3 regions of the Methylobacterium sp. 1A genome follow, and region 1 is predicted to be linked to each of the others. Evidence: riboswitches for the same ligand, from Rfam matches in the RefSeq annotation. Region 1 holds a riboswitch; each other region holds the start of a gene.

Region 1 (7,793 bases):
GTAGCGGCCGGTGCGCCTAACCTGTCGAAACGCGCGCCAGACGCCCACCAAGACAACGAGGTTCACGATGCCGATGATGATGAGGAAGGCGGCCGAGACGCCGGTGCCGATCAGGCCGCCGAGTTCCCGGTAGCCTTCCGAGGCCGTGATCAGGGTGGTCGAGGCCAGCGCAACCGCGGCCGCTGCCACCACCACGACGGTGGAGTGTCCGAGCGCGAACCAGAAGCCGACCGAGACCGGCCTCTGGCCCGCCTGCATCAGCTTGCGCGTGACATTGTCGATGGCGGCGATGTGGTCGGGATCGACCGCGTGACGCAGCCCGAAGACGTAGGCCAGCAGCGCGGTCGAGAGCAGGGCCGGCTGCCCCGCGAACAGGCCGTAGGCCCAGGACCACACCGCGATGTTGGCCGCGATCAGGACGAGGTAGAGCAGACCGATACGGCGCCGGACGACGCCGGGCGCCGTACCCTTCGATTGGACCATCCCTTTTTTCCATCCCCTATCCGTCCGACCTTGCCACGCCGCGGCGGCTTGGCGGGATCCCGTCGCCCGCCTGACCACCGTGTCGATGCATCTCCCGGCCAATGCTTGAGCGGCGCAGGAGCCTCTGCGCGTCCGCCGATGTCCAGATCACCCCGCCGCGCGGCTTTTGCACGGCGCGTCGCGTCAGTTCAGTCGCGACGGCCTGGGCGGAGCGCCCCTGGTCTCGCATGATGGCTTCCAGCAGGGGCATCATGCCGACGACGTAGCGATGCGCGCGAGCCATCGAGGCTCTGCGTCCGGCGTCACCGCTTCGTTTGGGTCGGGCGCCATCACCGACCGAAACCGGTGTTACGCGCTTCGCGGAGGCGTTCGCGATGTTGTCGGGTCGATGACGACGCATCAGAACCGCCCGGCGATGGTGAGGCGCACGGCCGTGGGCTCGACAGGGTGAAAGACGCGGTCGATTAGCCCCTCGGCCGGCTCGCCAGGCAGGCGGGATACGTAGGCGTAGGTGATCTGGTCGGACTTGCTGTTCGTCAGGTTCAGTACGTCCAACGAGACGCTGATGCCGTTCTCGAAGTTGTAGCCGACCCGGCCGTTAAGGAGCGCCGTCGGGCGCGAACGGATCGAGTTGTCCTCGATCAGCGGGCGCGGGCCGAAATAGCGGAACCGCAACGACCCGAACCAGCCGAGTGGCTCGCCGAAGATCACGCCCGCCGAAGCGATGGTCGTGGGGGCTTCCGGCACCCGGTTGCCGACCGGATCGTAGTCCGAGAACCGGGCGTTGGTAATCGTGAGATCGCCCTCCAGCGAGAGCCACGGCGTGACCGCATAGCGGTTTGTCCACTCGACGCCGAAGCGTCGGGTCGGACGGCTCGGCTCCGTCGTGCCGGTGTCGCCCTGGAACAGGTTCTCCGAGGCGAAGTCGAGCCGGAACAGCGCGACCGCCGTCTCCAGCCCGGCGATGGACCGGTTTCGTAGACCGATCTCGTAGCCCGTGGACGGCACGAGGAAGGGTGAGCGGGTCGTGTTGAAGAGGGACGACGTCGGATCGACGGTAGCGGTCACGCCGCGCACGTCGTTCGAGTGGAAGCCGCCGCCGTAGTTCACATACAGTTCGGTGTCGAACCACGGCCCGAGCACGAGGCCGAGCTTCGGGTTGACGATGGCGTCCCGCGCCTTGCCGGAATTGGCCGGCGTGTCCGAGACGACGCTGGCGTAGTAACCGTCGGCACGGAAGCCGACGCTGGTGCGTAGCCAATCAGTCCAGCGGACCCGGTTGTCGAAGTAGAAAGCTCCGCTCGTCTCCAGCACGCGGTCGTCGAGTACGCCGGAGCGGTACTGGCGGTTCGTCGTATTGAACAGGCCGACGCGGATCGAGTCCGTGCGGGTCTGGACGCCGATCTCGTTCTCCATGGGCAGGCCGAACAGGTCACCCTGGAAGATGTGCAGGGCCTCGCCGCCGCCGATGATGCGTTGGTCGAGCTGGTGGAACTGGTCGCCATTGACCGGGTCGTTCAGGAAGTAAGTGAAGTCGTTGAACAGGTTGAGCTGCGAGCGGATCACATAGGCCGAGGCCCGGGTGATGCCGGTGTCGTCCGTCGCGCTGAACTTGCCCGAGATCGAGAAGCGGGACGTGTCGCCCCCGTCGGTTGGGTTGATCGTGCCGTAGCGGCTGATCAGCCCCTCTGTGACGGCCCGCTCAGGGATCTGGTTGGTGGCCGTCCACTTCGCCGCGTAAGCCATGCCGGTGACGGAGAAGCCGTCCAGCGCCGTTCCCTGGCTGTAGCGGGCCACGCCGTTGATCTTGCGCAGGGCGTCCGGGACGACCCAAGGGCCGTTGTAGACCTGCGCCTCGCCGGCCAGGAGGAGGTTGCCCTCGCCGAGCGGGACGTTGGTTATCGAGAGCGCCCGCTTGTAGCCGAAGCTGCCGATGGAGGTCAGGGCGACGTTCTTCGGCGTGCTGTCGAGGTAATCGATGCGCACCGAGCCGGCCGAGGCGAAGTCGCCGTCGCGCACGAAGTACGGCCCCTTGTGGAACTCCACCGCGCCGACGAGTTCGGGGATCAGGAAGTTGATGTCGGCGTAGCCCTGGCCATGGGCGTGGGTGCGCATGTTGAGCGGCATGCCGTCCAGGAACAGGGCGATGTCGGTGCCGTGATCCAGGTTGAACCCGCGCAGGAAGAACTGGTTGGCTTTGCCCTCGCCGGAGTGCTGGGTGACGATCAGGCCCGGCACCGATTCCAGCACTTCGCCGGGGCGGGTGACCGGAAGGCTGTTGACCTGCGCGCCCGTGATGACGCCGGAACTGGCGGAAGCCACGGGCGTGCTGATGCCGCCGATGCCGGTCGTGCCGCCCACATAGCCCGCGCTCGCGGCCGGACCGATCTGCGGGGACGCGGCTGCGGCGGTCTCGGCGGTGACGGAGATCTCCTCCAGCGTCGTCTCGCCAATCGCCGCGCTCGGGGTGGATCGGTCCTGAGCCGACGCTGTGCATGCGAGCGCAGCGAGGCCTAGACCCGACAGGGTCGAAAGTATTCGGGTGGGTGGGCGACGGGACACGAGACCTCGGGCGACGGCAGTGGCACGTCACCGCGAATGAGATCTCCACGCCGGGCATCGGCCCGGCGCTTCGACACCCGTCAGGACACCCCGCCCGACGCGTTTCGCGTGTGACCACGGCTGACGGCAGGTCTCCTGGCTCGCGGGTCACTGCCCTCGCACCGTCTTCCCGGATGACGCGCATCCAGTGACGCGGTGGTGCTGAGCTCGCCGCTTACAGTTGCGGGGGCAGCCGCGGTTTCGGGTTGCCCCACACCGCGTTCCCTTTTGATCCCCGAGGGGAACCGTCGAGCAAAGCTTAGCATTCGGGCTCCGCCGACCGTCAAGGCTTAAGATCCAGTTTACGTTTGAACGTCGGTCTTCATCCCTGGGGTGTGTCAGAGTGGAGACGCAGGCAGGCCGTCAGACGCCGGTCTGGGCGTCCAACATGCAGGCTTCTGGATCTACAGGTAGCTCAAGGCTGGCCAAGTCGCGGTTCGCTTCAGGCGCACCATGGCACGGCACGCCAGCCAGAGGGGAACGCTCACGGCGGCCGCGATGAGCCAGAGCGCGAGGGGCGAGCCGGCCTCGACCCGTCCCGACGACCCGGCAAGGCCCAGCGCCGTCGCGCCGTCGTAGAGGACGCGCAACAGCGCGAGGTGAAGCAGGTAGAAGAACATTGGCGCGCCGCCGAAGACGCGAAGGGCGCCGAGAAATCGCTGCGGCAGCAACTCGAACAGCGCCAGCAGGCCGAGGCCGAGCCCGAGCGTCAACAGCAGGAAATCGGCCGAGGGCGGGTACTTGGTCAGGTTGACGAAGGACAGCGCGGTGGCGAGCGGTGTGGCCCCTGTCTGCCACGGCATTGGCTCACCGTAGCCGTTGAGCCCGCGCAGGACGAGGAAGCCGACCAGGGCGGCCGCGCCCAGCCCGAGGAGCCCCACGCGCCGGCGCGCGGCGTCGACCCCGCCGGCGAAGAGCGGACCGAGGGCGTAGCCCGCCGCGATCACGCCGATCCACGGCAGGAGCGGGTACGAAGTCCGCGCCAGACCGCCCCAGGGCAGCGCGATCATCCCGCGCTGGTGCAGGATCGACCAGAGCACGTAGCCCGGCTCGTCCGCCCGGATCGTGACCCCGTCCAGCAGGTTGTGGCCGAGCATGAGCGCCAGGGCCCCGGCCATGAGGACGGCCCGCGGCAGCCAGAGCAGGCCGGCCAGCGCCACCATGCAGAGACCGATCACCCAGATCACCTGCAGGTACAGGATCGGCGGTTGGACGCTGCCGGCCCAGGCGAAGTTGACGAGCGTCAGCTCCAGCAGGATCAGGAGCAGACCGCGCTTGAGCAGGAAGGCGGCGGTCGCCCGTGCGCCGTGCCTCTGCCCGTGGAGGTGGGCCGACAGGCCGGTGAGCAGGATGAAGACCGGCGCGCAGAGGTGCGAGGCCGCCCGCGTCAGGAACAGGTCGGGCGGCGTCGCGGCGAGGTCCATCGGGTCGCGGACCTGCGCATGCAGGTAAAAGAACTCCCGCACGTGGTCGACGAGCATCAGCAGCATCACCAGCCCGCGCAGGGCATCGATGGAGACGATGCGCCCGGTCCTGGCCAATCTTTCCGTCGACGCCTCCAACGTGCCCGGATGCACGCCCATCAGAAGCGCGCCGTCATGCTGACGGTCACCCGCCGGGGTTCGCCGACGCCGACCCAGAAGGCGTTGTAGGAGCGCTCGTAGTAGGTCTCGTCGAAGATGTTATCGACGTTGAGCCCGAAGCGCAGGTTCTCGTAGCGGTAGTAGGCCAGGGCGTCGGTCAGCACGTAGCCCGGGAGTCGGAACCGCTCGTTGCCGCTGTCCCCGAGACGCGAGCCGACGGCCCGGACACCTCCGCCGAACCCAAAACCCTTCCAGTCGCCGACCTGGACCTCGTAGACGCCGAGCAGGCTACCGGAGTGGCGCGGGATGTTGAGGAGTGGCGAGCCGACCCTCAGGACCTCGTCGCGGGTCACGGCGGCGTCGATGAAGGCGTAGCCCCCGATCACCCGGAACTCGGGCGTTACTTGTCCAACGAAGCTCAGGTCGAAGCCCTGGCTGCGCACCGCGCCGGCGGCGATCTGGAAGAAGAAGTCCCGCGGGTCCGTGGTGAGAACGTTCTCCTTCTCGATGTGGAAGGCCGCGCCGGTCACGCTCAGACCGGTGAAGAGGTCGAGCTTGACCCCGGCCTCGTAGCCGAAGCCGGTCTCCGGGGCGAAGGGGCGGGTCGCGATGTCGAAGCCGGTGTTGGGCCGGAACGAGGCCGCCACGTTGCCGTAGAACGAGAGGAAGGAGAGCGGCTGGTAGACGAGACCCGCACGCGGTGAGAAGCCGGTCCGGTCCTGCTCAGTGCGTTCGTTGCCGACCTTATCGCGGAAGGTCTGGTTGTAGAAGTCGGTTCGGTTACCGAGGAGCAGCTTCCATTCCGGGCTGAGCGCGATCTGGTCCTGCACGTAAACGGCGGTGTTCCCGACATTCTCGCTCGCGCTGTAGCGCCGGGTGAAGGGCGGCTTGGGCTGGCCGTAGACCGGATTGAACAGGTCGATGGCGAAGGGGTCGATCCGCGGCGTCGAGCGCAGCAGGTTCTCGGTGCTGTTGTAGCGCTCGTGCTCCAACCCAAGCAGCACGGTATGGGCGAACGGCCCGGTGTCGAAGTGTCCGACGAGTTCGGCCTGCCCGATGGCCACCCCCCAGGTGAAGTCGTGCCGACGGAACTCGCGCAGCAGGGTGCGGCCGTCGTCGAGGAGGCCGGTCGCGCCGGTCTGCATGCCGGTCAGGCTGCCGGTGTTGAAGTGACCGGCGATCCGGAGCTGCCAGTCGGCATTGACGGCGTGATCGAGGCGGATCTGGAGGATCCCAGCCTCCGAAATAGAGTCGTCGCCCGGCTCGCCAAAGAAGCGGGAGCGTGGGACGAGGCCCAGGCGATTGTTCACCGCGACCGTCCCGCGGTCGAAGGTCTGGCGGTTGCGCAGGTACTGCGCCTCGACGGTGAGCTTGGTGTCCGGGCTGATCAGCCAGCTCACCACGGGCGCGGCCAGGACGCGATCGCCGTCGACGAAATCGCGGAAGCTGTCCTGCCGGGCGAGCGCGCCGTTGAAGCGGTAGAGGACGGTGCCTTGCTCGTTCAGCGGCCCGCCGGCGTCGACGGTGGTGCGCGCCGTGCCGAAGCTCCCGAACAGCGTGCCCATCTCGACGAAGGGCAAGGCCACGGGCTGCTTGGTCAGGATGTTGACGGTGCCGCCCGGGTCACTGCGTCCGTAGAGTGCCCCGCTAGGTCCCTTGAGCACCTCGATGGACTGGACATTCTGCGTGTCCGGGGCGCCATTGTAGCCGCGGGCGATGTTGAAGCCGTTGAAGAAGATGTCCTGGGTGGCGAAGCCGCGCACGGAATAGAGGGCGAGGTTCTGGGTGTCAAACAGCGTTGAACATTGACCCTGGATCGGCGTCGAACTTTGACCCCCTGGATGGGTATGGCGGGACGCCCCTGATCAGCCCGGCGAAGGCGGGTCGGGGTGGCGCAGCCGGGCTGATCAGGGGTCCAGCAGGCGCGACGTGTGTGCTGGCCTCAGGCGCGGTTCTTGAAGCGCCAGCTCTCGTTGCCGGTCTCGACGATCTCGCAGTGGTGGGTGAGCCGGTCGAGGAGCGCGGTGGTCATCTTGGCATCGCCGGCGAACACGCTCGGCCATTCCCCGAAGGCGAGGTTGGTGGTGACCACGATCGAGGTCGTCTCGTAGAGCTTGCTGATCAGGTGGAACAGGAGTTGGCCGCCCGACTGCGCGAACGGCAGGTAGCCGAGTTCGTCGAGCACCACGAAGTCGAGCCGCGCCAGATGGTCGGCGATGCGGCCGTGCCGGCCGGCGCGTGCCTCGGCTTCGAGCCGATTGACGAGATCGACGACGTTGTAGAACCGGCCCCGCATGCCATCCCGGATGCAGGCTCGTGCAAGGGCGATGGCGAGGTGGGTCTTGCCGGTCCCGGTGCCGCCGACGAGCACGACGTTGCGCTGATGCGCCAGGAACTCGCCGCCGGCGAGATCACGCACCAGCACCTCGTTGATCGGAGTGCCGTCGAAGGCGAACTCGGCGATGTCCTTGGCCAGGGGCAGTTTGGCGATGGTCATCTGGTAGCGGATCGAGCGTGCCTGCTTCTCGGAGATCTCTGCCTGGAGCAGGTCGCCGACGATCTGCTGCGGCTCGTGGGTGCGCTTCACTGCGACCTTGATGATCTCGTCGTAGGCGGCCTTCATGCCGAAGAGCTTCAGATCGCCCATGGTGGCGAGGATCTGCTGGCGTTCCATCATGGTGCTCTCCTTAGGCTGTCGTAGCGGGCACAGTCGGCGACCGGCTCGTGGCGCAGCCGCAGGCTCTCGGGCGTCAGGATGGTGACGGGCGTGGTCGGCTCGCGCTGCCGGGCGAGGATGTTGAGGACGACATCGGCCGAGTGGACGCCCTCGCGCAGGGCCTCGGCACAGGCCGCCTCGACCGCCGGCAACCCGTCACCGAGCACAGCGGTGAGGATCTCGACCATCTGCCGGTCACCCCCGGCACTGCCGGCGAGCTTGCGTCGAACCCGGTCGAGGGCGGCGGGCAGCACCCAGTCCTTGAACGGTGCGCCGTTCCGGAGCGCGCCAGGTTTGCGGGCGAGCACAGGGACGTAGTGCCAGGGATCGAACACGGTCTGATCCCGGCCGAAGGCACGCGCGTGCTCGGCGACGACGCGCCCGTCCTGCTGGATCTCGATGCGCTCGGC
Region 2 (7,793 bases), 2.2 Mb from region 1:
TCGACGGAGAAGTATTTCGGGTCGCCCACGATCGGGTGGCCGATATGGGCCGCGTGGGCGCGCAGCTGGTGCGTGCGGCCGGTGACCGGCTTGAACGACAGCCAGGACAGCTTCTGGGCCGCCTGATCGACCATCGCGTAGTAGGTCAGCGCGTGGCTCGCGCCCTCGTCGCCGTGCTTGGCGACCCGCATCCGCGCGTCGGCGTCGGTGGGCTCCTCCTTGGCGAGGTAGGTCGAGACGCGTCCCTGCCGGACCCGCGGCACGCCCGCGGTGAGCGCCCAGTAGATCTTCCGCGCCGCCCGGGACCGGAAGCTCTTGGCCAGCGTCGCGGCGGCGAGCCGGGTCTTGGCGATGATCAGGCACCCGGCCGTGTCCTTGTCCAGCCGGTGGACGAGGCGCGGCTTCTGGCCGTCCGGACCCGTGAGGGCGGCGAGCAGGCCGTCCACGTGTCGGACCGTCCCCGAACCGCCCTGGACCGCGAGGCCGAAGGGCTTGTTGAGGATCATCATGTCGGCATCCTCGTAGAGGATCAGCGACCGGATGAAGGCGGCGTCGTCCTGCTCGCGGGCGGCGCTGCGCGGCCGCTCGGTGGACTGGTCGAGGCGCAGCGGCGGCACGCGCACGCTCATGCCCGGCTCCAGCCGGTCGTTCGGCTTGGCGCGCTTGCCGTCGACCCGCAACTCGCCCTTGCGGACGATGGTCTGCACGCGGGTGAAGGGCAGGAGCGGGAAGCGGGCGGTGAGGAAGCGGTCGATCCGCATCCCGGCCTCGTCCGGCTCGACGGTCAGGGTCTGCACGCCGGAGGCGAGGGTCGCGGAGGCGGCGGCGCGCTGCTCGCGCCGGGTCGGACCGGGCGCGGGGGCAGAGGCGAGGGCCGGGGAGGGGGCCGCCGAGCGCTTGGCCGGCGGCCGGCCGGCGGGCTTGCCCGCCGCGGCGTCGCGCGGTGCGGCGGCGTCGCGGCGCGGCTTCGGCGGCCGGGCCGGCGCCGGGGCCGCAGCGGCCTGCGCGCCCCAGGGATCGCGGGTGCCGGCATCCTCGCCGCGGTTGCGGGCCGCGCGCTCGGCGGCGTCGCGGGCGCTGGTGCGCGGGCCCGTGCGGGCGCGGCCGTCGGCCTGGGCCTTGCCGCCCCTGAACTTGCTGGCGCTGGACTTGCCGGCCTGAGGCTTGCGCCCCGTCGGCCCGCCGCTTCTGGGAGGTCGTATCGTCATGCTTCCGCCGGCACCCGTCTCCGCGTCGGACGGAGCGTCCGGGCGCATGGGCCGCGGCGTCGCGGACGTCCGGACCGATGGGATTGCCCGGCTGTAGCATCGCCCGCGCCGAGCGGCAAAGGCGGTGGGCCGGCCCGGTCCGTCAGGGCTCCGCGCGCCACGCGTCGCGGAGGCGGTCCTTCAGGCCGGCGGGGAAGAGGTCGGGACCGCCCGGCACGTCGAGCCCGTCCAGATCGCACTACCGCGCCACGCAGGCGGTGCCGGAATCCTCGTGGAACACGAAGCGCTCCTGCCCGTCGAACCGCCCCGGCGGCAGGGCGACGGGGAACAGGAACAGCACCTCGTGCCCGACCTGCCCCTCGTGCGTGAAGATGTTCTCCATGACGCGGGGCCCGCCGAGCACCGAGACGGTGACGCCGAGCTCCTCCCGGAACTCCCGGATCAGGGCGTCCTCGACCCGCTCGCCGAACGCGATGCTGCCGCCGAGCGGCCGGACGCCCTTCAGCCGCCCGTCATCCGTGCGGACCTCGGCCACGAGCAGGCTGTTGCCGCGCCGGGGCAGACCCAGTGCCTTCACGCGAATCTCCGCAGGGGGCCGCCAGACCGTCATCCCGCAGGGGCTAGCCCGTCGTCGGCGAGGCCGCAACGGACCGGCGCACAGCGCGCCGATCCACGGCAACAACCGGACACACGGTTGACGCCCGCCCCCGCTACGGCCAAGCTGTGTTCGACGGTTCCCCTCGGGGATCAAAAGGGAACGCGGTGAGGGGTTCGCCCCGAAGCCGCGGCTGCCCCCGCAACTGTAAGCGGCGAGCCCTTCACCACCACGTCACTGGGTCACCCCGGGAAGACGGTGCGAGGGCGGCGACCCGCGAGCCAGGAGACCTGCCGTCAGCCGTGGTCACACGCGAAACGCGCCGGGCGGGGTGTCCTGGCGGGTGTCGAGGCGACGCAAGTCCCGAGGGGAGGCGGCCGCCAAGGCCTCGTTCGCGGTGACGTGCCACAGCAAGCGCGCCCGCGACGCCGTTCCCCATGCCCGTCTCCGCTGTCCCGACTCCCTCGAGCCCTGTCGCAGGACGCCGTCGCGCGCCCGCACGGGCAGAGGCTACCGGACAGCGGGCGCATTGTAATGTTATTACAATGCCTGTAGGACGCGGGGGCCGGCGCGCGCCGTGCACGGACCACTTTCCCCATGTCTCCATCGACCAATCGCTCCTGCCTCGGCGGGCGGGCCCCCCTCTGCGGCGTTCTCCTCGCGCTCCTCGCCAGTCCGGCCGCCGCACAGGAGGCGGTCACGCTGGATGAGCTGTCGGTCGCGGGCGCGGGCGGCGACCCAGGCCGCCTCCCGCCGAACGGGCTCAACCTGCGCACGCCCGACCGGACCGCGAGCCGCCTCGGCCTGACGCCGCTGGAGACGCCCGCCAGCCTCGACATCGTGTCGGGCGAGACCGCGCGGCTGCGCGGCCAGGACACGATCGCCGAGGCCGTGACCCAGGACGCGACCGGCATCACCACCATCGCGGCGCCCGGCAACGGCAACGGCGCGTTCACGTCCCGCGGCTTCGCCGGCCCGAACTCGATCCAGCAGCTCTACGACGGCACCCGCTTCTACGTCGGCGCCAACACCGTGACCTTCCCGTTCGACACGTGGAACGTCGAGCGGATCGAGGTGCTGCGCGGGCCGTCCTCGGTGCTCTACGGCGACGGCGCCATCGGCGGCGTCATCAACGTGGTGCCCAAGAAGCCGGTCTTCGTGCCGATCAACGCCGCCCGCGCGGTGATCGGCACCGACGGGGTCGCGCGGCTCGCCCTCGATTCCGGCGGCCCGCTGGGCCAGGCGGAGTACGGCGACACCTTCGCGTACCGCCTCAACGTCAGCGGCAACCGCGCCGACGGCTGGATGCGGCCGGAGGGCGATTTCCGCAACCTCGCGGTCTCCGCCGCCCTGCTGTTCCGGCCGAGCGCCGACCTCGCCTTCACCCTGAGCCACGATCTCGGCTACCAGGAGCCCGCCCGCTACTGGGGCACCCCGCTGGTCGAGGGACGGATCCCGGATCTCATCCGGTTCAACAACTACAACGTCCGCGACGCGAAGATCACCTGGGCCGACAACTGGACCCAGCTCAAGACCGAGTGGTCCCCCTCGGCCGACATCACGATCCGCAACACCGCCTACCGGCTGACCAGCCGGCGTCACTGGCTCGACGTCGAGCAGTACAGCTACAACCGCGGCACCGGGCTCGTGGACCGGGGCGACTACCTGGAGATCTACCACAGCCAGGAGCAGGTCGGAGACCGCCTCGACGCGACGTTCCGGGGCAGCCTGTTCGGGCTGCCGAACCAGTTCGTGGCCGGCTTCGACGTGAATCACATCGACTTCCGCCACACCAACAACTTCTACTTCGACCAGACCACGAGCGTGCCGCTCACCGGCTACGATCCGGGCCTGTTCCCGCAGAACGGCCGGGCGCGCCCGGCCTACGCGACGCAGACGAGCCAGGCCTCGGTCTTCGCCGAGGACCGGGTGATCCTGTCGGACAAGCTCTCGTTCCTCACCGGCGTGCGCCTCGACGTGCCGACGCTGAACCGCGAGGACCTGCAGACGGGATCGCGGTTCGAGAAGACCTATCGGGCGCTCGGCTACCGGTTCGGCCTCGTCTACAACCCGACGCCGGACAGCGCGCTCTACGCCCAGTACAGCTTCGCCACCGACCCGGTGAACAGCCTGATCACGCTGTCGCAGTCGCTGGCCGGCTTCAAGCTCGCGACCGGCGATCAGGTCGAGATCGGCGCCAAGGGTCTGGCCTTCGACGGCGCCCTCGAATGGACCGTCGCGGGCTACCGGATCGTCAAGGACAACCTGATCTCGGCGATCCCCGGCCAGCCGACGCTGTCCACGCAGGTGGGGAGCCAGTCCTCGCAGGGCTTCGAGCTGGCGCTCGGCTGGCGCTTCGCGCCGGGCTGGCGGCTCGACGGCAACCTCGCGCTCCTCCACGCGCAGTACGACCGGTTCGACCAGACGGTGAACGGCGCCACCGTCTCGTACGCCGGCAACCAGCCGATCGACGTGCCCGAGCGCGTGGCCAACCTCTGGCTGACCTGGGACGTCACCCGCGACTGGACCGCGCGGGTCGGGCTGCAGAACGTCGGGCAGGTCTACAGCGACTTCGGCAACACCGCGCGGCGCCCCGCCTACAACCTCGTCAACGCGGTCCTGGACCATCAGGTGACGGCGGACTCGCGCCTGTCCGTTCGGGTCTACAACCTGTTCGACAAGGTCTACGCGATCTCGGGCAACGCCGTGAACGGGGTCGGGACCAACTGGCTGCTCGGGCGCCCGCGCTCGGTCGAGGTCGCCTACACGGTGACGTGGTGAGCCGACCGCACCGGCTCGGCAAGGCGGGACGGCGCTGGCTGCTCCTGTTCCACCGCTGGGCCGGGATCGCCGCGGGGCTGTTCTTCGCGCTGTGGATCGGCTCCGGGCTGGTGATGCTCTACGTGCCGTTCCCGGCGCTCACCGAGGCCGAGCGGCTGTCGCGGCTCGCCCCGATCGCCTGGGATCAGGTCGCGGTCGCGCCGGACGCGGCGCTGCGGGTCGGTGGGCTCGCCGGCGTGCCGGCCGCCTTCGGCCTGGAGATGCGGGGCGACGAGCCGGTCTACCGGATCGCCGGCCACGACGGCACCCGGGTGACGGTCTCGGCACGGACCGGCGCGCGGCTCGGCCTGCTGACACCCGCAGACGCGCTGCGTGTCGCGGCCGGTGGTGCTCCGGCTGCGCAAGCCGAGCAGGTCGCGCGCGACCAGTGGACCGTCACGGCCCGCTACGACCCGCTCCGGCCCTTCCTGAAGGTGGCCCTCGGCGACGCCGCGGGGACCGAGCTCTACGTGTCTGCGGTGACCGGCGAGATCGCCCTCGACACGACACGCTTCGAGCGGGGCTGGAACTGGGTGGGTTCGGTGGCGCACTGGATCTACCTCACGCCGCTGCGGGCCCGGCCGGAGCTGTGGCGGACGATCCTGTTGTGGCTCTCCGGTTTCGCCGCCCTCGGCGCGCTGAGTGGAGGCGCGATCGGGATCTGGCGCCTGCGCCTTCGGCGGCGCTACGCGGCCGGGGCGGTCACGCCCTATCGCGGGCTGGCGCGCTGGCACCACCTGCTCGGCCTCGCGGGGGGCCTCGGCTTGAGCACGTTCATCGTCAGCGGCTGGATCTCCATGAACCCGAACCGCTGGTTCAGCGCGACCAGCCCGCCGGTAGCGTTGCGCGCCGCCTATGCCGGAACCTTGCCGGCGCTCGGCCTCGATCCGCACCGGCTCCGCGATGGCGCCGTGCCGGATACGCGCACCCTGCGCTTCGCCGCCATCGGTGGACGCTGGTGGATCGTCGCCGAGACGGCGGACGGCCTCCGGACGGTCGCAGCGGACGGCGCGACCGCCCTCGACGCGCGCAGCATCGCGACGGCCGCGGCAGACGGTTTCGCGGACGGTCCCCTCCGGTCGATCCGCCCGCTATACGCCTACGACGCCTACTGGTATCCCCACGGGGCCGACCCACGGCCACTTCCGGTGCTGCGCCTGCGCTTCGGCGACGCGGCCGCCACGTGGCTCCACGTCGATCCCCGGGACGGCACGATCCTCCAGCGCCTGGACCGCTCGGGCCGGATCAACCGCTGGCTGTTCGACGCCGCGCACCGGCTCGACCTGCCGGGGCTCACCGGCAACCGCCCCCTGCACGATACGGCCCAGTGGGTCCTGAATCTCCTGGCGGCGGGCATCGCGGTCACCGGGATCGTGGCGGGCTGGCGCAGGCTGCGTCGGACGCTGTCCGCCTGAGGTCGGTTTCAGCGTGTGCTGTCGAGCGGTCGAGATCGGCCCGGCGGTGGCTTCCGATCCGGTCGTGCTGCGCATCAGGACGACAGACCGGAGGCGGACGCAAATACCTCCACGTCCGGCCTGTGCGCCTGTCGGTATTCACGGGGGCTCACGTCGTAGCGATCCTTGAAGCGGCGCGCGAAATGCGCCTGGCTGCTGAAGCCACAGCCATAAGCCAACAGGCCGATCGACAGGGTGGCGCAGGCCGGGTCGGTCAGGCGCTTGGCTGCCACCTCCAGTCGGCGTCCCCAGATGTAGTCGGAGATGTGCCGGCCGCGCTCATGAAACAGCTCCTGCAGCCGCCGCAACGACACGCCCATCGCGGCGGCGAGCCGGGGCGGGTCCAGGTTCGGATCGCTCAGGTTCGCCTCGACATAGGCCTTGGCGCGCTGAACCGTGACGTTGCCGTGGACGGAACGGGGTACCTCCTGCGCCATCCGTTCGGCGAGGCTCGCCACGATCAGGTCGACGCCGATCGATGCCATGCGCTCGGCCGCGTCAGGGGTGAGGCGATCGCTGACCCGGACGAGTTCCTGAAGGTACGAGCCCGTCAGGGTCGTCGAGGCGAGGTCCGCTGCGGCCGTGAGCGCGGTGTAGAGCCGGGACGGGCCCAGAACGGTCTCGAAACGCTGGCGCGGCAGATCGATGACCAAGGAGTCGCCGGTCTCCGCCTCCATCACGGATGAACTCGAGTCGAGCAAGATGAGGTCGCCCGGCTTGGTCTTCGCCTCCCGGTCAAGCTGCTGGATTGTATCCCGTCCGGACAGCTTCAGGAGCACGAAAACCCGATCGGGGTTCCCGCGGCGTCGCGCTTCGGCGTCCGTGATTCTGGTCCGCACGGTTGTGTGCCAGAAATGCGAGATCGGCATCGCGCCGATACACGTCACGTCCAGCCGTCCCTGGAATGGGAGACCGTCCGGCGTCTCGATCTCGGCAGGCACGAGCCGCTCGCAGACCAGTTCCCGCCATTGGCGGACCGCGTTTCTGGGATGAATCCCATCTGTCGAGAAAAACGGTTGCATCCGCCGCCTGGGCACCCCTGTCGCCACCCGGTGGCGAAGATCGGGAACCCCGGCGTTTATTGTATATAATCTACCTTCACAACAGGGAGACGGGGGACGAGGGGCGGAGCAGCGGCGCCCGGCCAAACAGCGCCGTCCGGAAGCGGACCGGCGACGATCCATCCCTCTCGAGCATCATCACGATTCCGCGGCCTGATGTCCGACCCTAGAACCGCGCCGTCAGGAACAGCCGCACGTTCCGCCCCGGCAGCAGGATCTCGTCCTTCTTGAACGAGGTCGAGTTGCGGATATCGTCGTTCAGGAGGTTGCGGCCCTGGAGGCCGAGGGTGATCGCGCTCGCCCCGTAGACCGCAGGATCGACGGCCTTGGTGTAGCTCAGTTCGGCGCGCAGGTCGTCGTAGCCGGGGGTCGGCGTCTCGTACACGGCCGTGGCGTCGTGGCTGAAGGCGTGGAGCAGGTTCACCCGCGCGAACCACCCGTCGGCCCGCAGGTAGACGCCGCCGCCGAGCCGGTAGGGCGGGATGCGCGGCACGTTCGCGCCGTTGTCGAACTGGGCGCGGACGAAGTCGAACTGCGCCTCGACGCCGGCGAAGCCGTTGCCCACCGGCACGAGGTCGTACTGGCCGATGATCTCGGCGCCGTAGAAGGTCGCGTTCTGCTGCTGGTAGACGATCTGCCGGTTGTCGGTGCCGAC
Region 3 (7,793 bases), 1.5 Mb from region 1:
GATACGCATCTCGCCCAGCTGCGTGCGCTGGCGACCGTGGACGCCATCCTCGGCCCCTGAGAACCCGAGATGGTCGGTTGAGGATCCGAGCCCAGAGGAGCGTGCGGCTTGCGCGATCGAGGCGTCGCGGCAGCCTACGCTTTCGGATCGAGCAGCCGCGGAGGGTGTCGCTCGGATACTCGCCGCCTCGAAAGAGCGGTCTCGGCCGACGAGGAAGGCTAAGGGCCGTTCAGCCGCCTAGCGATCACATTTGCGGTAACGCGATTTGGGACAGCACCGGCTCGGAAGAACGCACGATGCTTCCGCAGCGCTTCCGCGGCAATCTCTCAACCGCAGGGCTTAGCCCCCTAAGTCATTGAGAAAATTCTAGGGCGTCAGATTAGGCGCGACTACCCCCTCAACGATATCAACCCTTTAGCGTCAGCGCCAGGCAATCCAAGCCCGACTTCTCGCCAACAAAGAGCCGACTTTTACGCCTCTGCGCCATCAAACACCCGACTCCGGGTTGACTGGGCCCATACGGCTCGAAGATCGGTCCATGAGGATGCTCAGCCGCTCGCATCAAGGCGCGCATCGATGAGCAAGCCGCCGAATCCGAAGATAGAACCTCTGTTGGCGCCAAATCGAATCTCTGCGGGCGGCAGATCGAACCATATAGGTGCAATATATTGAAGGACGATAGAAAACCGCTTCAGCACCGAGCAACTGCGCCCGACAGCCACACGCTCCTATCCTCCGGCACGCCACCGACCTTGCTTCCACGCCGACGGGACGTCGAGTTCTCCCTCCCTCTCATCCGCTCGGCGAGCTGGATCAGCTGACGTAAGCCTGTCGACAGCATCACAACCACCTCTTCTCCGTCGGCCATCCCCGACAGGTCCATAACCCGGGCAGCAAATTCATGGCATCGTCGGGGGATGGCGGTTGTGCCATATGAGTGCGACGGCTCGGCCTCCTCGCGACATGACGCCTTGCCCGGCGAACCGGGAGCCGGGCAAGGTGAAACCGTGTCGAGCCAATGGTGGCGCCCGGTCGTGGTGAAGGTGGCGCTCGATAGGGTCGATGGTGGCGTACGGTCGCTGCTTTTCCTACCAAATGGCGACCAGAGCTTAGGCTTCGCCTCCCAACCTATCGAACGAACCTTGACGTGGGTCATCGCGGCATCGCGCCAAGTTCTCTCGCAGTGCCGTCTGCCATCGCGCCGCGAGGTTGCATCGCGTTGGCAATAGTGAGAACATAAGCAGAACGAAACGGACGTCGGGCCGATTGTCCCGGTTGAAAACCATCCTGAGGTTGAATGAGCGCGGGCGGGATCCGGCTGCCCTCGCTATACCGGTCGTGAGAGGAACGATGCGACCCCAGGGAGCGAGATGGCTTTTCTGACCGATGCGGAGAAGGACGCATTGTCGATCCGGCGGATGATCTTCCATGTGGTCGGCAAGGACCTCGACGAGCCGACCCTCCTGCCGGAGATCACCCCGCTCCAGGAGCCAGCCTTTTTCCTCGCGCGGGTGCGCTCGGCCCTGACCGGCAACCTGTTCGCGTTTCGCGTCGGTTCCGGCGTCGAGGCGGCGCTCCGCGGCATCGCGGGAGGCGGCGACTTCACGGTCGGGACGCAGGCATTGGCCCGGGACTTCCATACCCGGCACCGCTCCGGGACGAGCAACGGGGCGTTCCTCGTGTTCGAGCTCGGGGTCGGCACGGACGACCCGGTCTACGCGCTGGTCAAGTACGACCACGACGAGGTGGTCCGCTACTCGCTAGGGGCCGCACAGCCTCGCCTCGAACGGCTCCAGGAGGCGTTCGTGAAGAAACCGGAAGCCATGCAGAAGATCGCCCTGGTTCGCTTGGCGCCGGGGTCGGGCGGCCATGTGATGGTCCGCGACCGCAGCAAGAGGACGCACATCTCGGAATATTTCGAGGGCTTCCTGAACGCGCGCCGCGTGAACGAGCCGGGCGACCTGTCCGGCAAGCTCGTCGAAGCCGTCAAGGTCGCCTACAAGACCCATAAGCCCGATCTGCCCGCGGATGTGCAGGCCGGCGGCGTCAACCGGCTCTACGACGTTCTGCGGCAGGGCGGCCAGCGCTACGACCCGGAAGATCGCGAGCCGCTGCTGACGGCGCTCTTCGGCGTGCTGCCGGAAGGTGCGTCGATCCGAGGGACCCTAGAGCGCCAACTGCGGGACCGTGGCGTCGCGGAGGAATCGTTCGAGATTGATCCGGAGCGCGTGCAGAAGCCTCGTAAGCGCGTGATGGAGACCCAGGAGGGCGTGGTCGTGCTGTACGACGAGGCGCACAGGCCGACCCGGACGACGATGCCCGACGGGCGGGAGAGGATCGAGATCCTGACGGCGGGGGTCCTGAGGGACGATGTCGACACCGAGAACCGTTCACGCGGCCGTTGAGGCGAGCCGGTCTGCACCGGGCTTCGTCGTCAACGAGGACGCCGGCCGGATGACGGTCGCCGGGATGCTGTCGCGGGAGGCACTGACGGCTTGGCAGGCCGTCGCCGATGCCGGCGCGCCGTGGCTGACCCTCGACTGCCTCGACGGCTCGGACGACCACGTGGCGCCGCGGGATGCACCCGACGGCGACAGGGTGCGCGTGACGCTGACCTATGCGCACCGCGACGGAGCCGAGCACCTTTTCACGCCCGAGGGTTGGCGGTCCCTGTTGCTCGATGCCGACCGCGCCTGCCGCGTTTCGGCAGTGCGCCTAGCGTTCATCAGGGCCGCCGACGGCTTCCGCACTCGTGGGCACGTCGTCGAGCCTTGGGTCGAAGCCCCGGCGGTCGCCCCGGTGCCGGAACCCCGCCCGGAGGCCGGACCTAGGCGGGTCGTCCGCAGCCAATCCCCCGACCAGATGGCGCCTCCCCGGATCGAGCCCTACGTGGCCGGAGCCGCAAGGGTCGAGGGTCCCGCCGAACCGGCGTGGCGGGAGGCAGCCGGAACGATGATCGCCCTGTCGCTGCCGAACGAGCTCTACCGCGACGGCGCCACGCCCATGGCGATGCTCGCCGGCCAGCCGCCGCGCAAGCTCATGCTGGGGGACGGCGGTCTCGGCGCGGATGGGTTCGATGCGCAGCAGGCCGCCGCGGCCTGGGTTTACCTGGAGGGTACCGACGTCGAGGTGCGGCATACCTTCCTGTCTGCCGAGCTGTCGCGGGAGTGGACCGCGGGGGAGAGCTTCCGGGCGGGGCTGCCGAAGCGGGTCGGGCCGGCCCTGGACTCAGCCCGGCTTCTGTACAAGGCGCACCTACGCGCCGGCAGCAAGGACACGTTGAAGGCCTTGTCCGATCTGCGCAAGACGCTGTCCGACGAGGTACAGAAGCTCCTTCAGCAGTCCCGCGACCTATCCGCGGCCGTTTGGCGAGACGTGGCCGTGGCGATCGGCGCGCTCGTGGTCCGGCTCGCCATCGACGCCGCGAAAGGCGGAGGGGCCGGAGGGGCCGGCTTCGCCGGTCTGTACGCCGTCGTAGCGGCGTATGTCGGCATCTCCTACGCCGTGTCGGTCTCGACGAACCGCCGGTTCCTCGGCGTTGTCGAGGCGTCTAGGGCAGCGTGGCGCACCAAGCTCTATGGCTTTCTCGACGACACCGATTATGAAGCGCTGGCCGACGGCCCGCTCGCCGGGGCCATGGCTGCCTATCGGCGCACCGAAGGCCGAACGACGGCAGTGGTTTGGGTAGTGGTGTTCGTCATGCTGGCTGCCGCGGCCATGGAGGCAGGGTGGATCAATCCGGACGCGCTGCGCAGCTGGCTGGCGACGGCTCACGCCCGGGTGCCGGCACCTCACTAGGCGACGAGCGGATGGCCCGCGGGCCTGAAGCCGGCAGAAGGCGCCCGGGACTTCAGGCTTGGGCCGCGACGTCACCGAATGGGCGGATGACGTGTTCACGCCTTGGATCGACCTAACGCGGGAGGATGCCGTCAGCGTCACCTCGATGCCTTTGGGGCGGTGCTTGTCCGCATCTTCGGGAAGACCGCGCGCAGAAGCTCGTTTCCGGCGACGGTTGAGAGGGCCTCTCCAAGGATCAAGTCCGCGATCCAATACCTCTACGCTTCCGCCAATTGGTGCAGGTCATAGTCTCCATGCATTCCGGGATGGTGTAGGGGCGCGCTAAATTCGAGATACTACGTGAGCTATCCGTACGACTGGCATGGGTGGTTTTCGGCCAGTCTGCTTCAAAGTATCAAACTCAAAAAGCGGTCGTTCGACCTCTGGCAGGAAATGGCCGAGATCCGACAGCGGCATCAAGGCAGAGCTATCGGGACGTTCGCGTTGACTCACGAGTCCGTGAGGCTGTAGCTGGGCCGTGACGGTTCCCCTCGGGGATCAAAAGGGAACGCGGTGAGGGTGTAAGCCTGAAGCCACGGCTGTCCCCGCAACTGTAAGCGGCGAGCCCTTCACCACCATGTCACTGGGTCGCCCCGGGAAGACGGTGCGAGGGCGACGACCCGTGAGCCAGGAGACCTGCCGTCAGCCGTGGTCACACGCGAAACGCGTCGGGCGGGGTGTCCTGGCGGGTGTCGAAGCGCCGCCTCGTGAGGTGGTCGCCCAGGCCTCGTTCGCGGTGACGTGCCACTGCCGTCCCGAGGTCCTAGGCCCGTGTCCCATCCCGCTTCGCAATGGCGGCTTCGCGCATCCGTCACATCTTTGGCGCTCGTCTCCCTTGGTGTGCCCCCAGCGACTGCCCAAGGCCCACGAGCCGACGCAGCCCCGGCTTCGGTCGTTCTCGACCCGCTCTCGGTCGAGGGCAGCTACACCTCGGCCCCCACCTACCAGGTCAAGGATCTCTACAGCGGGACCAAGACCGTGACGCCGCGGCTCTCTCTGCCCCAGCAGGTCGACGTCGTGCCCCAGGAGGTCCTGCGGGACACCGCCGCCACGCGCGTCGAGCGCGCCTTGGATTACGTGCCGGGAGTCGGCAAGCAGAACGATTTCGGCGCCCAGAACCTCGCGCTCTACTCTGTGCGCGGCTTCGCCACCCAGGACATCTTCTTCAACGGCTTCAACATTGCCCGCGGTTACAACGGCGCGCCGGACACCCAGAACGTTCAGTCCATCGAGGTGCTCAAAGGACCGAGCGGGGCACTCTATGGGCGCAGCGACCCCGGCGGCACCATCAACATCCTGACCAAGCAGCCCGTGGCCTTGCCCTTCGTCGAGATGGGCACGCTGTTCGGGAGCTTCGGAACAGCGCGCACCACCGTCGACGCCGGCGGGCCACTGAACGAGGAGGGCACCGTCCTCTACCGCTTCAACGGCGCGCTCGCGAGGCAGGACAGCTTCCGCGATTTCGTCGACGGCGACCGCGTCCTAGCTGCGCCCGTGGTGAGCTGGCTGATCAGCCCGGACACCAAGTTGACCGTCGAGGCGCAATACCTCCGCAACCGCCAGACCTTCGACCGCGGGACGGTCGCAGTGAACAACCGCCTGGGCCTCGTACCGCGCTCGCGCTTCTTCGGTGAGCCGGGCGACAACTCGGTGTCAGAAGCCGGGATCCTGCAGATCCGCCTCGATCACGCCTTCAATGCCGACTGGCAGCTCAGGGTCGCCGGCCACTTCAACACCGGCAGCCTGACCGGCCTGCAGACCGGCGCGACCGGCCTTCTCGACGACGGCCGCACCCTGCTGCGCGAGTTCCGCCGGCACGACTTCACATGGGGCGTGGCCATCGGGCAGGCCGAGCTCGTTGGGCATTTCGACACCGGGCCGTTCGCCCACACCGTGCTGCTCGGCCTGGAGTACGAGCGCTACAACAGCACCGAGAACCTGCTGCGCTCGACGCCGCGGCTCGACCCCTTCGCCCTCGACCTGTTCAACCCGGTCTACGGCCAGCCCAAGGCGCCCTTCACCCGGCGCTACAGCGCGAGCGAGAACGTCGGCAACACCGCCGTCTACGTCCAGGACCAGATCGCGCTCAGCCCGGAATGGAAGCTGCTCCTCGGCAACCGGACCGACTTCTATAACCAGACCTTCCGCGACAAGGTCGGCAACGAGCGCGCGGAGCAGGACCGGACCGGCTTCTCACCGCGTGCAGGTCTCGTCTACCAGCCGCTCACCTTCCTCTCGTTCTACGGCAACGTGGCGGCCTCGTTCCGGCCCAACACCGGCTTCGACATCGCGACCCGTCCCTTCGCCCCCGAGACCGGCTTCGGCTACGAGGCCGGCGTCAAGCTCGATCTCTTCACCGGCCTGAGCGTGACCGGCGCGGCGTTCCACATCGAGAAGGAGAACGTCCTCACGACCGACCCGAGGGACTTCTTCTTCCAGATTGCCGCCGGCGCCGTGCGTAGCCAGGGCTTCGACCTGAGCTTCGTCGGACAGGTTACACCCGAGTTCCGGGTTATCGGCGGCTATGCGTTCATCGACGCGGCGGTGACCCGCGACGAGGTTCTCAGGGTTGGCTCGCCGCTCCTCAACATTCCGCGCCACTCGGGCAGCCTGCTCGGCGTCTACGAAGTCCAGGCCGGCGACTGGAAGGGCTTCGGGTTCGGTGGCGGCGTCCGGGCTGTCGGCTCGCGCCTTGGGGACAGCGGCAACGAGGGGTTCCGGCTCCCGGGCTACGTGTTGACCGACGCCCTGGCCTACTACCGCTACGAGAACCTGCGGTTCGGGCTCAACGTCGATAACATCTTCGACGAGACCTACTACGAGCGCTCCTACAACGCCTTCTGGGTCGGCGTCGGCGAGCCCCGGCGGGTGACCGTCAGCATGACGGCGCGGTTCTGATGGGCGTGCGTCCGGGCACGCTGGAGGCGGCGACAGAGGCATCGGGCACGACCGGCCGTATCGCCTCCATCGACGCATTGCGCGGGCTGGTGATGGTGCTGATGCTCCTCGACCACCTGCGGGAAACCTGGTTCCTGCACGTTTCGGTCGCCGACCCGATGGATGCCAGAACCGCCCTGCCGGGCCTGTATCTCGCGCGCCTCGCGGTCAGCCTGTGCGCGCCGATCTTCATCGCGCTGACGGGCGTGGCCGCGTACCTGTTCAGCACCCGGCACACGCTGGCGGAGACGCGTGCCTATCTCGTGAAGCGCGGCCTCGTGCTGATGGCTCTGGAGGTCTTCTACCTCTCTGAGCTGTACTGGGGCGTCGCCAGCCCGACGCTTTGGCTTCAGGTGATCTGGTGCATCGGCGTGTGCATGATCGTCCTGGCGGCGATGATCGGCCTGCCGCGCTCGGTTCTCTTCGCGGTCGGGACGCTGATCGTTTGCGGGCACAATCTCCTCGACCCGATCCAACTCCGGCCCGATGATCCCTTCTTCGTCGCCTGGGCAATGCTGCACCAGCGCGACGTCATCGCGCTCCCATTCGGTCTAGTGGCCAAGACGACCTACCCGGTGCTTCCCTGGATCGGCGTCATCGCTCTCGGCTATGCCATCGGCCCGTGGTTCTTGCCCGGCGTCGCCCCACGGACGCGCAAGCGCCGATTTGCGGCCATCGGCATCACGATGCTGGTCGCCTTCGCGGTGCTACGCCTGGCGAACGGCTACGGGGACAAACCGTGGTTCGTCGTCGACGAGGACGCCCTGCGGACCGCGATGAGCTTCTTCGCGCTGACGAAGTATCCGCCCTCGCTGCTGTTCCTGCTGCTAACGCTCGGGATCGGGGCGCTATTGCTCGTCGCGCTGGAACGCATGGGCGACCGCCCGGTGGTCACAGCGCTGGCGGTGTTCGGCGGCGCGCCGCTCTTCTTCTACGTGTTTCACCTGACGGTTCTGCGGCTGCTCTACCACGGCGCGTTCGCGATCTGGGGCGTGACCCAAGGCACCGTGTTCGGTGTC

What was found. Region 1 has a riboswitch for cobalamin ahead of ACX9MN_RS12405 (TonB-dependent receptor). Riboswitches for the same ligand answer to the same signal wherever they lie in the genome.
Region 2: linked by a shared signal. The riboswitch ahead of ACX9MN_RS01530 (TonB-dependent receptor) and the one ahead of ACX9MN_RS12405 (TonB-dependent receptor) in region 1 are both predicted to bind cobalamin.
Region 3: linked by a shared signal. The riboswitch ahead of ACX9MN_RS19220 (TonB-dependent siderophore receptor) and the one ahead of ACX9MN_RS12405 (TonB-dependent receptor) in region 1 are both predicted to bind cobalamin.

The regions. Positions count from the first base shown of each region.
Region 1 covers NZ_JBYQVE010000001.1:2,517,300-2,525,092, reverse strand. Annotated here, with positions in the region: gene ACX9MN_RS12410 (HoxN/HupN/NixA family nickel/cobalt transporter) at 1-483, opposite strand, end outside; gene ACX9MN_RS12405 (TonB-dependent receptor) at 883-3,045, opposite strand; cobalamin riboswitch at 3,154-3,349, opposite strand; gene ACX9MN_RS12400 (acetyltransferase domain-containing protein) at 3,489-4,667, opposite strand; gene ACX9MN_RS12395 (TonB-dependent siderophore receptor) at 4,667-6,430, opposite strand; gene istB (IS21-like element ISMex39 family helper ATPase IstB) at 6,610-7,341, opposite strand; partial or broken gene istA (IS21-like element ISMex39 family transposase) at 7,347-7,793, opposite strand, start outside.
Region 2 covers NZ_JBYQVE010000001.1:321,118-328,910, reverse strand. Annotated here, with positions in the region: gene ACX9MN_RS01540 (RluA family pseudouridine synthase) at 1-1,208, opposite strand, end outside; gene ACX9MN_RS01535 (NUDIX domain-containing protein) at 1,447-1,785, opposite strand; cobalamin riboswitch at 1,923-2,115, shown strand; gene ACX9MN_RS01530 (TonB-dependent receptor) at 2,401-4,584, shown strand; gene ACX9MN_RS01525 (PepSY domain-containing protein) at 4,578-6,038, shown strand; gene ACX9MN_RS01520 (helix-turn-helix domain-containing protein) at 6,113-7,099, opposite strand; gene ACX9MN_RS01515 (TonB-dependent receptor) at 7,305-7,793, opposite strand, start outside.
Region 3 covers NZ_JBYQVE010000001.1:3,988,061-3,995,853, reverse strand. Annotated here, with positions in the region: gene ACX9MN_RS19230 (nucleoid-associated protein) at 1,371-2,405, shown strand; gene ACX9MN_RS19225 (hypothetical protein) at 2,371-3,798, shown strand; cobalamin riboswitch at 4,303-4,495, shown strand; gene ACX9MN_RS19220 (TonB-dependent siderophore receptor) at 4,678-6,735, shown strand; gene ACX9MN_RS19215 (acetyltransferase domain-containing protein) at 6,735-7,793, shown strand, end outside.